One region of the Pseudomonas sp. LS_2 genome, then DNA from elsewhere that is predicted to be linked to it. Evidence: riboswitches for the same ligand, from Rfam matches in the RefSeq annotation. Region 1 holds a riboswitch; the other holds the start of a gene.

Region 1 (6,768 bases):
CAGTGCCGCGCTTACCTGTGCGACTCGTCGGCGCAATTGGCCGACCAGCGCCTGGGCGCGCTCGGGTACGTCGAAGATACGCCCGAGGTTGTCCAGGTCGCGGTAGAGGTCTTCGAGACTTGCCGAGCGTTGCGGCATGATCCACGAACAAGACTCGCTCAGCTCGTACACCGGGATATCGAACCGCGCCAGGGTCTGCGGGGTGACCGGCCCGCCGATGCGCATGCCGTAGTTCCAGCCAGCGAACAGCAGGTCGGCGTTCACCTCCAGCAGGTTCTCAACCGAGGCATAGCGTGGGGCGATTTCCGGCAGGCCTTCCAACGCTTTGCGCAGCGCCGGGTCGAGGGTCTTCCAGCCGCTGATGCCGCTATAGCCGACCATGTGCTCGCGCAGGCCCAGGGCCAGAAGCATGCCGGTAAGGTTGATGTCGTGGCTGACCGCGCGGGTGGGCGCCTCGGTGAACGTGACGTCGCGCTCGCAACTGCGCACGGTCAACGGGTAGTGGCTGGCGTGGGCGGCGAGGGGCAGGGTGGCCAGCAGGGCCAGGCAGGGGAGCAGGGCTTTCATGCGCAGGTGATCCAGGTGATGCGTGGATGGGCGGCCAACGGGTGACGGTCGACCAGCGCCTGCACGCCGAAAACCTCGGCCAGGCAATGTTCGGTCAGCACCTGGTGCGGTGTACCGCAGGCGACGATGCGCCCGGCGTCGATGACGTACAGGCGGTCGCAGAAGGCAGCGGCCAGGTTCAGGTCGTGGAAGCTGGCCAGCAGGCTCAAGCCGGTGCCGCGCAGTTGTTGCAGCAGGGCGAGCTGAAAGCGTGGGTCGAGGTGGTTGGTCGGCTCGTCGAGAATCAGCAATTGTGGTTGCTGGACCAACGCGCGGGCCAGCAGCACGCGTTGCTTCTCACCGCCGGACAGGCGGATGAACGCCTGGTCGGCCATGGCCTCCAGCTGAAGGCGCGCCAGGGTGGTCTCGACCAGGGCAGGCTCGCGGTCGCCCTCCAGCCACCCCAGGTGCGGCGTACGCCCCATGGCGACGATATCGCGCACGCTCAGGCCGAAGTCCTCGGGAAACTCTTGCAGCATCACCGCAATGCGTCGGGCAACCCAGCGTGGGGGATGCTGCCAGATATCTTCGCCGGCCAGCGTCACCTGGCCTCGATGGGGTCGGTTGAAGCGGTAGGCGCAGCGCAGCAGGCTGGTCTTGCCGCTGCCGTTGGGGCCGATCAGGCCGACGAATTCACCTGCGCCGACTTCGAGGTCGATGCCTTCGAGCAGCGTCGTCTGGCCCGGGCCGGGTGCCCAGTGCAGGCCTTCGATGCGCAAAGTGGGGGAGGACATGGCGATGCGACCGTTGCTGGGTGAGTTCGACCCGAACGGAGGACGCGCTGGAAGGCTCGCCGGCACAAACATGCCGCGGATACCGGCCTGCGCCCGCCCACCGCGGGAGTTGCCAACTGCTGGACCAGGCCGGTCTCCGGGCTTGCGAGGGGCGTGAGGCATTCGCCTTCCCATGCCGGCTGGCACAGTGGCGTCTCGAATGCATCGCTCGCTTACCGTTGCGGGGGCAGCGCCGGACTGATCGCGCAGGGCGAGTCACCGGCTTCCCGTTTAATCCCTCGCGCGGCGGCGGGGGACACCTGGAACAAGGGGCGCATCTGAGCATTATTGGGGGAGGGAGTCAACCGCGTCAGGTCGCGGGCAGCAGCTGGGTCAGGCCCGTTCCGCCATCGCCGCCAGCGCCACGGACATCGCTGCGGTACGGGTCTCGACCCCCAGCTTGACGAACACATGCTCCAGGTGTTTGTTCACCGTGCGGGGGCTCAGTTGCAGGATGTCGGCGATGTCCTTGTTGGTCTTGCCGCAAGACACCCAGCGCAGCACCTCCACCTCGCGCTCGGTAAGCTGGAAACGCCGCGACAGCGTGCCGTAGGCCGGGGCATGGTCCAGGCCGATGGGTTGCGAGGCCTGGCGCGCGGCCTGCAGGATGCGCGCGGTACGCAGGTGCGAGGCCACCCGGGCAAGCACCTCGGCGCACTGGATCGGCTTGGTGACATAGTCGATGGCACCGGCCTCGAAACCCTGCACCACATGCTCGCTGTCGGTCAGCGCGGTCATGAACAGCACCGGGATATCGGCCGTGTCGGGCTGCTGCTTGATGCGCCGGCAGGTTTCGAAGCCGTCGAGCCCGGGCATCATGGCGTCCAGCAGGATCAGGTCGGGGCGCCTGCGCTGCAGGCGGGTCAGGGCGCTGCTGCCGTCGAGCGCCACCAGGACCATGTAGCCGGCCGCGTCCAGGGCATCGGAGAGCAGCGCGAGGTTGTCCGGGGTATCGTCGACGATCAGGACCACGCCGTGATCAGCGGGTGAGGTCAGGGTGCTCATTGAGGGCCTCCTTCAGTTGCAGGCTGAGTTCATCCAGGCGGAAACCCTTGGCCAGGGCGCGCAGCCTGGCGATGAACGCGGCGCTGTCGCTACCGTTGCGTTCGAGCATGTCGAGCTTTTGCTGGATCCCGCGCATGTAGCCCAGCCCACACAACTCGTAGAGTTCCTCGAGGTCCTTGCGCGGTGGCAGCATCCACGGCGATTCGCTGGCATGGCTGGGCGACGGCCGGCGTTGCCAGTGCAGGTGCAGGTGGCGGGCGAGCAGATCGAGCAGTTGCTGCAGGTGCACGGGCTTGGCCAAGTAGTCGTGCTCCATGGATGGCAGTTCACTGTCCTTGTCGTCAGTGAAGGCGTTGGCGTTGGCCGACAGGACGATGACCGGCGCCTGGGACAACGCGTTGCGGCGGATCAGGCGCAGGGTCTGCCAGCCGTCCATGTCCGGCATCGACAGGTCCATCAGGATCAGGTCCGGGTGGTGCAGGGACACTTGCCGGATGGCTTCCTGGCCATTGGCTGCCTCTATCAGGTCGAAGCCCAGAGGGCCGAGCAGGCCGACGATGACCTTGCGGTGCTCGATATGATCGTCCACCACCAGAATGCGCTGGCGCTCGCCTGCATAGCCGACCACGTCGTGATCGACCGCGATGACCGCCTTGGGCACCCGCACCTCCGAGAGAAACAGGCGCACCTGGAAGCGCGTGCCTTCGCCGGGCTGGCTGGTGACCGACAACGCCCCGCCCATCAATGAGGTGAGCATGCGGGTAATCGTCAGGCCCAGGCCCATGCCTTTGTCCTGGCGCTCCAGGCCTCCGCGCTCGAAGGGTTGGAAGATGCGCTCGATCTGCTCCGCAGCGATGCCGATGCCGCTGTCGATCACCTCGAAAATCGCCGTTTCGCGCCGGTAGCTGACCCGCAGGCAGACCTCGCCGCTGTCGGTGAAGTTGACCGCGTTGCCCAGCAAGTTGATGAGGATCTGGCGCACCCGCTTCTCGTCGCCGCGTACCACTGTCGGCATGCGCCCGACCAGGTCCAGGCGAAAGCCCAGGCCTTTTTCCCGGGCGGTGCCGGCGAACATCTGCTCCAGGTCGCTCAAGAACTGCTGCAAGAGGATTTCCGACGGCTCCAGGCGCAGCTTGCCCGCCTCGATCTTGGCCACGTCCAGCAGCCCGTCGATCAGCGACAGCAGGTGCGAGCTGCTGCGCAGGATGGTCGCCAGCGAGTCCTGGTGCTGGACGGGGGTCGCCGGGTCGCGCTGGAGGATCTGGGTGAAGCCAAGAATGCTGTTCAGCGGTGTGCGCAGCTCATGGGAGAGCCCGGTCACATAGCGGCTCTTGGCGGCATTGGCCGCTTCCGAAGCCTCCTTCGCTTCCTGCAAGGCCTGGTCGGTTTTGTCGTGGGCCTGGATTTCCTGGATCAGCAACTGGGTCTGGCGCTCCGACTCCTCCAGCGCCACCCGGCGGCTTTCCCGAGTCAGCACCACCCACCAGGCCAGCACCCCGGCAAATACGCAAAAGGTCAGGAAGGCCTTGAGAAAGGCCAGAAGCAGCGTGCGATAGGCCTCGGGCGACTGGTCGACCAAGGCGTGGGCGACCTGGCTGTAGACCAGCGCCAGGGCGCCGGACAAACCTAGCACCAGGATCGCCAGCAAGCCCAGGTACTGCGCCAGGCGCGTGTGCAGGTAGCGGCGGGGCAACAGGCGGCCGAGCAGGTCCTCGAACTGCATCGACAGGCGCGCCCTTTGCTTGCAGCGGTCGGCGCAGCGCGCGTCCAGCGAACAGCACAGCGAGCAGATCGGCGAGCCCGTACGCTGGGCACCAGGCCATGTCCGCAGCCTCGAAGGCGTTGTTGCACAGGCCGCATTGCAGGTTGGCCTGGTCGCCATGGGGATAGAGCAGGGCTTCTGGGCTGGTGCGGGCAATGTAGTAGCGGCCCCGGGTCAGCCAGGCGAGCAGCGGCGTCACCACCAGTGCGATCAGCAGCGAGATCAACGGCGGCGCCGCCTGGGCCGTTGCGCCGAACAGGCCGAAATGCGCGGCGAACGCCGCCAGCGAGGCGATGGACATGGCGCCGACGCCCACCGGGTTGATGTCGTACAGGTGCGCACGCTTGAACTCGATGTGCCTGGGCGAAAGGCCCAGCGGCTTGTTGATTACAAGGTCAGCCACCAGCGCGCCAATCCATGCGATGGCGATGTTGGCGTACAGCCCCAGCACCTGCTCGATGGCCTCGAGCACGCCCAGCTCCATCAGTACCAGCGCGATGATGACGTTGAACACCAGCCAGATCACCCGCCCTGGATGGCTGTGGGTGACCCTGGCGAAGAAGTTCGACCAGGCCAGCGAGCCTGCATAGGCGTTGGTCAGGTTGATCTTTATCTGGGAAATGATCACGAACAGGGTCATCGCCGCCAGCGCCCATTCTGGCGAGGCGAACACATAGTGGAAGGCCACCAGGTACATCTGGGTGGGCTCGATGGCCCGGTCGATGGGCACTTCGTGCTGCAAGGCGAGGAAGGCCAGGAAGGCCCCGGCCATGATCTTCAGGGCGCCGGGAATGATCCAGCCGGGGCCGGCCATCAGCAGCGCGGCCCACCAGCGTCTGCGATTGGCCGCGGTTTTCTCGGGGAGAAAGCGCAGGTAGTCGACCTGCTCACCGATCTGGGTCACCAATGACAGGGCCACACTGAAGGCTGCACCAAACAGCAGCAGGTTGACGGTGCCGCCTTCGCCCTCGCGGCCGGCGAAACCGGTCAGGTCGCCGAGCACATCCGGGTTCTTGCTGATCACGAACACATAGGGCACCAGCAACAGTACCAGCCACAAGGGTTGCGACCACATCTGCAGGCGGTTGATCAGGGTGATGCCGTAGGCCACCAAGGGAATCACCACCACCGAACAGATGACATAGGCCAGTGCCAGCGGAATGCCGAAGTAGAGCTCCAGGGCCAGGGCCATGATCGCCGCTTCAAGGGCGAAGAACAGAAACGTGAAGCTGGCATAGATCAGGGAGGTGATGGTCGAGCCGATGTAGCCGAACCCTGCGCCGCGGGTCAGCAGGTCCATGTCGACACCATAGCGCGCAGCGTAGTAGCTGATCGGCAGGCCGGTGAGGAAGATCACCAGCGCCGCCGCGAGGATGGCCCACAGGGTGTTGCTGAAGCCATAGCTCATCACCAGGGCGCCGCCGATCGCCTCCAGGGCCAGGAACGACACGGCGCCCAGCGCGGTATTGGCGATGCGCAGCTCGGACCATTTGCGAAATGCCTTGGGCGTGAACCGCAGGGCGTAGTCTTCCATGGTCTCGTCGGCGACCAGGCTGTTGTAGTCGCGGCGGATCTTGACGATGCGTTGAGAGCCTGAAGGTCGCACGGGGCCGACTCCTGACAGAGCTGTGGAAGGTCGATGCAGCAACATCCATGCCTGTCGCTTGGCCCGCCTGCATTCCGGCTTGCTGGGCAGCTGTGTTTCTCGCGGGCGTCAGCATGACCGGGCCGCGGCTTTTTCGCGCTACGTCAAATGACGTATGCGCTTACGTCATGCTGCGTATACCCCGGTTCCGGCACGCACCTCATGCTGGCTGTCACTCGCGACAAGGCGCCCACAGAGCACTGGCGAGAACGACGACCCATACAGGAGCCGGAACCATGGATTCACCTCAGACTGCTGCAAAACGCTTTCTCCCTCGACGCCTGAGCCTGGGCGCGGCGGCGCTTTCACTGGTCGCGGCCAGCGTGTTCGGGCAACTGGCGGTGGCCGACGAGGCCAACACCACCGGGCTTGCGGTGACCGCCACCGAGGTGACGGTCGGCCAGCTTCACTCGGCCACCGGCACCATGGCCATTTCCGAAACCGGTTCGATCCAGGCCGAGCGCCTGGCCATCGAGCAGATCAACGCCTCGGGCGGTGTGCTGGGACGGCAGATCAAGGTCATCCAGGAAGATGGCGCCTCCGACTGGCCGACCTTCGCGGAAAAGGCCAAGAAGCTGCTGGCCGGCGACAAGGTGGCGGCGGTGTTCGGCTGCTGGACCTCGGCGTCGCGCAAGGCGGTGCTGCCAGTGTTCGAGAAGGAAAACGGGTTGCTCTACTACCCGACCTTCTATGAAGGCCTGGAGCAGTCGAAGAACGTGATCTACACCGGCCAGGAGGCTACCCAGCAGATTCTCGCGGGCCTGGACTGGATCGCCAAGGAGAAGGGCGCCAAGACCTTCTACCTGATCGGCTCGGACTACATCTGGCCGCGCACCTCGATGAAAATCGCCCGCAAGCACATCGAGAATGTGCTCAAGGGCACCGTGGTCGGCGAGGACTACTACCCGCTGGGCAATACCCAGTTCGGCTCGCTGATCAACAAGGTCAAGCTGAAGAAGCCCGATGTGGTCTTCGCT
Region 2 (6,768 bases), on a different contig from region 1:
CAGAGCACCTCGCAGTTCAGCCGCGAGTACAAGCGCCAGTTCGCCCGCAGCCCAGGCGAAGAGCTCAGCTACCAGGGCCAGCCAGCCTGAACCCTACTGGCGCTCGACCATCGCGACGATCGTCGCGCGCAGCTCGTCCTTGGCCTCCTGCGGCGTCAGCTCTCCCAGCGCTGCGGCCTGCGACAGGCACTCTACCGCGCCCATCAGCAGGCGCAGCCCCGCCACGCTGATGGTACCGCTGGCAGAGAACGGTCGCAGGGCTTCCCGGCACTTGGCCAGGAACACGTCTTCATAGGCGCGCTTGAGCGCCTCCATTTCGGGCGAGCCTTCCAGCGCCGCCGTCAGGCCGGGCAACTCGCGCCCCTGGGTCATCACGCAATCGACATACGCCTCGGCGATCACTCCGGCACGGCTGTCCAGGGTGGCCTGGCAGGTCGCCAGGGCAGTTTCGAGCATGGCGGTCTGGCGGGTGTCGTACTCGCCATACAAGGCTGCCAGCAGGCCAAGGCGGGTTTCGAAATGGTCATACACGACTGGCTTGGTCACGCCCGCCTGCTCGGCCAGACGCCCCAGGCTCAGGGCATCGCTGCCCTCTTGGCGCAACAGTTGCCAGGCCACGTCGAGCAACTGTCGACGGCGGTCCTCACGTGACATCCGCTTGCGCGGGAACTTTTCCATGCTTGACATCGATAACCTACCAAAAGTAACTTACTAATCGTAACTTACCTCGAGTATATAACGCTCGTGGTCGTCATGCACAGACTTGCGGAGAAGCACCATGCATGCCCTGATCGTCGTCGCCCATCACGACAAGCAATCCCTCACCCAGGCCCTTGCCCAGCAGGTGGCCAAGGGCCTGGCCAGCGCCGGGCACACCAGCGAAATCGCCGACCTGCTCGCAGAAGGCTTCGACCCGGTGTTCTGCAAGGCCGACCACGCCGTGCATCACGGCTTGGCCACACCGCCGCCGGATGTACGCGCCGAGCAGGCTCGCATCGACCGCGCCGATACCCTGGTGCTGGTCTATCCGGTCTACTGGTGGTCGATGCCTGCGCTGCTAAAGGGCTGGGTGGATCGGGTGTTCAGCAATGGCTGGGCGTTCGGCTACAACGCTGACGGATCCACCCGCAAGCTGCTGAGTCGTATGAAGGTGCACCTGCTGGCAGTCGCCGGCGCCGACACCGGCCTGTTCCAACGTCACGGCTACGGTGAAGCGATGCGCATTCAGATCGAGCACGGCATGTTCGACTACTGCGGCGCCCAGGTGCTCAGCTCGACCCTGCTGACGGACAGCGAAACGCAAGACCCGAAGATTCACCTGCAAACCGCACGAGCACTGGGTGAGCAGCTGTTCGCCGAGGTCAGTCCGCCAACGACCACTCGGCCAGCGGCCAGTAGCTCCCCTTACGCGACTCATACAGCGTGAACTGACGGGCATTGAGAAAGAATTCCGGTGCCACGCTGGCCTCAGGAGGCTGGCCGCGGAAATCCCGTGACAGCGTCAAGTGCGGCCGATATTCACGGCTTGGCCCGGCAAGTCCCAGGGGCAATGTTGCCTGCTCCAGGGCATAGACCAGCTGGCGCAGCGCGGCGGGCGTGTCCCTGGCGCCCAGTACCAGTGCACCCGCCTTCGGCCACACCTGCAACTGGTCGAGCAGCAGACGCAGCGGTGCGCCGGGTCGCTTGATCTGTGCGACGGCGGCGCACAGTGCGGGCACCTGGGCGGAGTCGACATCGCCGAGAAACAGCAAGGTCACATGGAAGTTTTCCGCTGGCACCGGCTTGCCGCTGCGCAGGCTCAAGCCGCGCCGCCATTGAGCGACGGCTCGGCGCTGCGGCTCGCCCATCGACAGGGCGAAGAACAACCGCTTGAAAGGGGCGCCGCTGGGGCGTACGTCCTGGGGCATGGCATCTCCTTGGCGGATTAAACGTTTGCGCCACCGCTCGCACGCAACGTAACAATGTGTTCAAAGCGCGGCGATGATTGTTTATGCTGGCGAGCTCAGGCCATGGCGCATGGCCATTTCGACAAGTATCCGTCCATGAAAATTGCACTCGTACTGATCTTCGCTCTCTCGATCGCCTATGTTCACCTGCGCGGTCGGGTGCGCCACAAACTTACGCGCCAACTGGGCGACCACTCCAGCTTCCTGGCTCCGGTCAACAGCTTTCTCTACCTGTTCTCTCGCCACCCGGCCAAGCCTTACCTGCCGGTCGAGGCATTCCCCGAGCTGCAGCCGCTCAAGGACAACTGGCAGGAGATTCGCGAAGAGGCGCAGCAACTGCTGCATGCGGGCGAAATCAAGAAGTCCGACAATTATGACGATGTGGGCTTCAATTCGTTCTTCAAGACCGGCTGGAAGCGCTTCTACCTGAAGTGGTACGGCGAAAGCCACCCCTCGGCGATGACCCTGTGCCCGCGTACCACCGCGCTGCTGCAACAGATCGGCACCGTCAAGGCGGCCATGTTCGCCACCCTGCCGCCGGGCGCCAAGCTGGTGCGTCATCGCGACCCCTATGCCGGCTCCTACCGCTACCACTTGGGCCTGGACACGCCCAACGACGACGGCTGCTACATCGATGTGGACGGCGAGAAGTACTCCTGGCGCGATGGCGAGGCCGTGGTATTCGACGAAACCTATATCCACTACGCCGCCAATACCACCGATCACAACCGCATCATCCTGTTCTGCGACATCGAGCGGCCGCTGAAGTACCGCTGGGCCACTGCCTTCAACCGCTGGTTCAGCCGCAACGTGATGGCCGCCGCCGCAGCGCCGAACGATGCCAATGACAAGACCGGCGGCATCAACCGCCTGTTCACCCGCATCTACAAGATCCGCGAGCGCGGCAAGGCGATGAAGAAGCGCAACCGCACCCGCTACTACCTGGAGAAGTGGGCCGTGGTGGCTGCGCTGGTGCTGGTGTTCATCTACATCTGAGTTTTCCCCCTGAAACGCAATCGGCCAGCCTCTTCGCTGGTCGATTGCGTTTCAGGGGCGTGCCATGCCGAGGTGCGCCGCACCTGTCATTTTTGTCAGTTGTGGCGTTTTGCACCACGGCCTAGCTTACGAGGGCTATCGCGGTAAGCGGCCTACGCTTGCCGATCTCTCGCCAAAGGAGCTAAGCCATGAGCGCTACCTTCGACACTGAAAAAATGCAGATTGCCCTTTCCCAAGGGCTTGTAACGGGCACCTTCCAACCGGCACTGCATGACCACCATGAGACGCTGAACGTCAGCAACGCACTGCTCGAAAAACGTGATAACGAATATTGGCTGCACGGTTATGAATTCCTGCAGGTATCGCCCGAGATAAAGGCACAGGGCGTGCGCTTTCACCTCAACGGTGAAGGTGCAGTGACCGAGGCACAGGTTCTACTGAATGACTGGTTTCACAATGCTGAAATAGAGCAGCTTCAACGGATTATCTGGGAGCCTGAGCAGTTGAGGGTGCAAATCCTCTTCAACCTGTCGTTCGAGATCGGGAGCAAGAAATACACCCTGCGCGACGGGCGCATCGACCTGAGCTCTTCGAGCCTGCTGCTCACCGATATGTGATCGCAATCCAAGCCTGTCCGTTGTGCTGCAGGAGCCTCAGATTCGTGTAGCCTGGGCGTTCCTGTTACCAACCTGACCAGGTGAAGACAATGAGCATGATGGACTGGGACGCCTACCGTAAGCAGTTGATGGCCGGTATCGGCGACCTCAAGCACCTCTCTCCCGATACCGTTGCTGGCTACGCAACCGCCAGCGGCGCCGGCGCCAAGACCAACCACCTCGACGCCAAGACCCGCGAGCTGATTTCCCTGGCCGTGGCTGTTACCACCCGTTGCGACGGTTGCATCGCCGTGCACTCCAAGCAAGCCGTCAAGCACGGTGCCAGCCGCGAGGAAATCGCCGAGGCGCTGGGGGTGGCGATTGCGGTGAACGCCGGTGCAGCGCTGGTGTATTCGGCTCGGGTGCTGGATGCCGTGGGCAAGCCCGACGCGTGAATGCCCAGGCGCCGCCAGCCTTGCACGGCGGCGGCGCAACACCCAGACTGGACGGCCCGACCCGTGCAGGAACCCACATGATCCACATCCGCCCCATGGCCTCAGAGGACTTCGAGCGCTTCTGGCCTACCTTCCAGGCCATCGTCCAGGCCCGCGAAACCTACGCCTATGCCCCCGACCTGGATATCCAGCAAGCGCGCCAGCTATGGCTGGAGCTGCCCCTGCACACACTGGTGGCCGAGCAAGACGGCGAACTGCTCGGCAGCTACTACCTCAAGGCCAACGCTGCCGGCCCCGGTGCCCATGTCGGCAATTGCGGCTACATGGTCAGCGAGGCCGCACGCGGGCGTGGCGTGGCGCGGCTGATGTGCGAGCACTCGCAAAAACTGGCGCGCCAGGAAGGCTTCCTGGCCTTGCAGTTCAACTCGGTGGTGGCCAGCAACGAAGCGGCGGTGGCGCTGTGGAGCAAGCTCGGCTTCGAAACGGTCGGGCGCCTGCCCAAGGCCTACCGCCATGCCCGGCTGGGGCTGGTGGACTGCCTGGTGATGTACAAGTGGCTGGCCGATGAACCGGTGGTGGAGAAACCGGCACTGTTGATCGGGCGCAAGAACATCGAGGCGCGGGTGTCGCGTCGGCGCGGGCGATAGATAAGCCTCTACGCGACCCTCCCGCCTTTTCCTGCCTGCCTGAACGGTTGACTACCCACCTGTTCGATGGTCATATGCGCGCCAGTTTCAGGTGTCCTGCGCCGCCGTGCGCAGGGTGAAACGGGAAGCCGGTGCGTCCTTCATGACCAGTCCGGCGCTGCCCCCGCAACGGTAAGCGAGCGAACCCTTCGACAGACCACTGTGCACACGCATGGGAAGGTGAAGGTTTCACGACCCTCGCAAGCCCGGAGACCGGCCTGAAGCCTTTGTTGGCAAACCCGCGGTGGGCGGGCTCAGGCCGGTGTTCGCGTGCGCGCCTGCGCGCGTGGTTGCTCGTCTTTGCGTTGTTTCCACCGGGATCCATTCCGTCCTGCAACAGTGGAACGACATGTCCCGTACCTACAAGCTCCATGCCCTGGCGTCGTGCCTCGCCGTCTCGTTACCGGCCCTGGCCGAAGATGCCGGCAAGGGCATCCTGGCCCTGCCCTCGACCGCCATCACCGATACCCTCGACGAACAGAAGGTCGACCTGGCCAGCCCGACCCTTGCCGGCTCGCGGCTGAACCTCAGCGCCCTGGAAACCCCAGCCAGCACCAGCAGCATCACTGCCGAGCAAATCCGCCAGCGCAACAACGCTACCGTGCAGGACGCGGTGACCCGCTCGCCGGGGATCACCTCCATCGGTACCCCCGGCAACGGCAACACCGCCCTCTCCGCCCGGGGTTTCACCGGCCATAGCTCGGTGATGACCCTGTTCGACGGTTCGCGCCTGTACACCGGCGCCGGCACCCAGACCTTTCCGGTCGACCCGTGGATGGTCGAGCGCATCGACGTGATCCGCGGCCCGGCCTCGGTGCTCTACGGCGAGGGCGCCACCGGCGCGGTCATCAACGTGATTCCGAAAAAGCCGTTCAGCGGCGAGATCCGCAACCACGTGCGCCTGGGCTATGGCTCCTGGGACCGCCAGCAACTGGGCCTGGACAGCGGCGGCAGCCTGAGCGAGCGCCTGAGCTATCGCGTGACCGTCAACCAGCAGGAGGCCAACGGCTGGGTCGACCGCACCGACTCACGCAGCCTGGCAATCAGCGCCGCGCTGCGCTTCGACGCCACCGACGACCTGAGCTTTACCCTCGCCCACGAGCGCGGTGACCTGGAGCCGGCCAACTCCTTCGGCACGCCGCTGATCAACGGCCACTACCGCGACAGCCTGCGCAAGAAGAACTACAACATCCACAACGACGTGCAGCGCTACCACGACGAATGGACCCGCCTGACCACCGACTGGACCCTGAGCGACAGCCTCAGCGCCAGCAACCAGCTGTACTACATCAAGAGCCGCCGCCACTGGCGCAACGCCGAGGACTACAACTGGGACCCGAGCCGCGAGCAACTGGCGCGGGAAAGCTTTCTGGAGATCAAGCACAACCAGGAACAGATCGGCGACCGCCAGAGCTTTACCTTCGATCACGCGCTGTTCGGCCTGGCCAGCAGGAGCGTGGTGGGTGCCGAGTACAACAAGATCCGCTTCAACGTCGACAGCAACTCGCCCTACGTCGATGTCGGCGGCGACTACATCGACCCGTGGAGCCCCGCCCCAGGCGGGTTCCAGAGCCAGTCGCTGCTGCGTCCGCAGACCCTCTCCACCACCCACACCTTCGCGCTGTTCGCGGAGAACCGCACGCAGCTGACCGAGCGCCTGTCGCTGGTCACCGGCGTTCGCCGCGACCAGAACCATATCGACCGTGACAACCTGGTCAACGGCAGCCGCATCGACCGCAGCCTGCAAGGCGGCAACTGGCGCGCAGGACTGGTGTTCGCGGTTACCGACGACCTGTCGTTGTACGGCCAGTACTCCACCAGCGAGGACGGGGTGAACAACCTCATCAGCCTGAGCCCGGCGCAGATCAACTACGACCTGACCGAATCCAGGCAGACCGAGCTGGGCCTCAAGCAGCGCTTCTGGGAGGGACGCGGGGAATGGACCCTGGCGGCGTACCACATCGTCAAGAAGAAGCTGCTTGTCTACGACCCAGTCTCCAACACTCAGCAACAGGCTGGCCAGCAGACCTCCGAAGGCCTGGAAGCCACGCTGGAACTGGCCATGGGCAACCAGTGGCAGCTGTCGGCG

Evidence for each region. A riboswitch is a leader RNA that binds a small molecule or an ion and turns the genes downstream of it on or off. The one in region 1 is predicted to bind cobalamin.
Region 2: it holds a riboswitch for cobalamin, as region 1 does, so the genes downstream of both, RAC97_RS15500 (TonB-dependent receptor) here and RAC97_RS04240 (ABC transporter ATP-binding protein) in region 1, are expected to answer to the same signal.

Annotation. Positions count from the first base shown of each region.
Region 1 covers NZ_JAVAYC010000003.1:213,305-220,072, reverse strand. The annotation lists gene RAC97_RS04245 (ABC transporter substrate-binding protein) at 1-567, opposite strand, end outside; gene RAC97_RS04240 (ABC transporter ATP-binding protein) at 564-1,340, opposite strand; cobalamin riboswitch at 1,450-1,658, opposite strand; gene RAC97_RS04235 (response regulator) at 1,713-2,384, opposite strand; partial or broken gene RAC97_RS04230 (ATP-binding protein) at 2,359-5,752, opposite strand; gene urtA (urea ABC transporter substrate-binding protein) at 6,028-6,768, shown strand, end outside.
Region 2 covers NZ_JAVAYC010000015.1:98,897-105,664, reverse strand. The annotation lists gene RAC97_RS15540 (AraC family transcriptional regulator N-terminal domain-containing protein) at 1-90, shown strand, start outside; gene RAC97_RS15535 (TetR/AcrR family transcriptional regulator) at 94-687, opposite strand; gene RAC97_RS15530 (NAD(P)H-dependent oxidoreductase) at 779-1,426, shown strand; gene thpR (RNA 2',3'-cyclic phosphodiesterase) at 1,362-1,907, opposite strand; gene lpxO (lipid A hydroxylase LpxO) at 2,043-2,942, shown strand; gene RAC97_RS15515 (hypothetical protein) at 3,131-3,559, shown strand; gene RAC97_RS15510 (carboxymuconolactone decarboxylase family protein) at 3,649-3,993, shown strand; gene RAC97_RS15505 (GNAT family N-acetyltransferase) at 4,071-4,640, shown strand; cobalamin riboswitch at 4,713-4,916, shown strand; gene RAC97_RS15500 (TonB-dependent receptor) at 5,029-6,768, shown strand, end outside.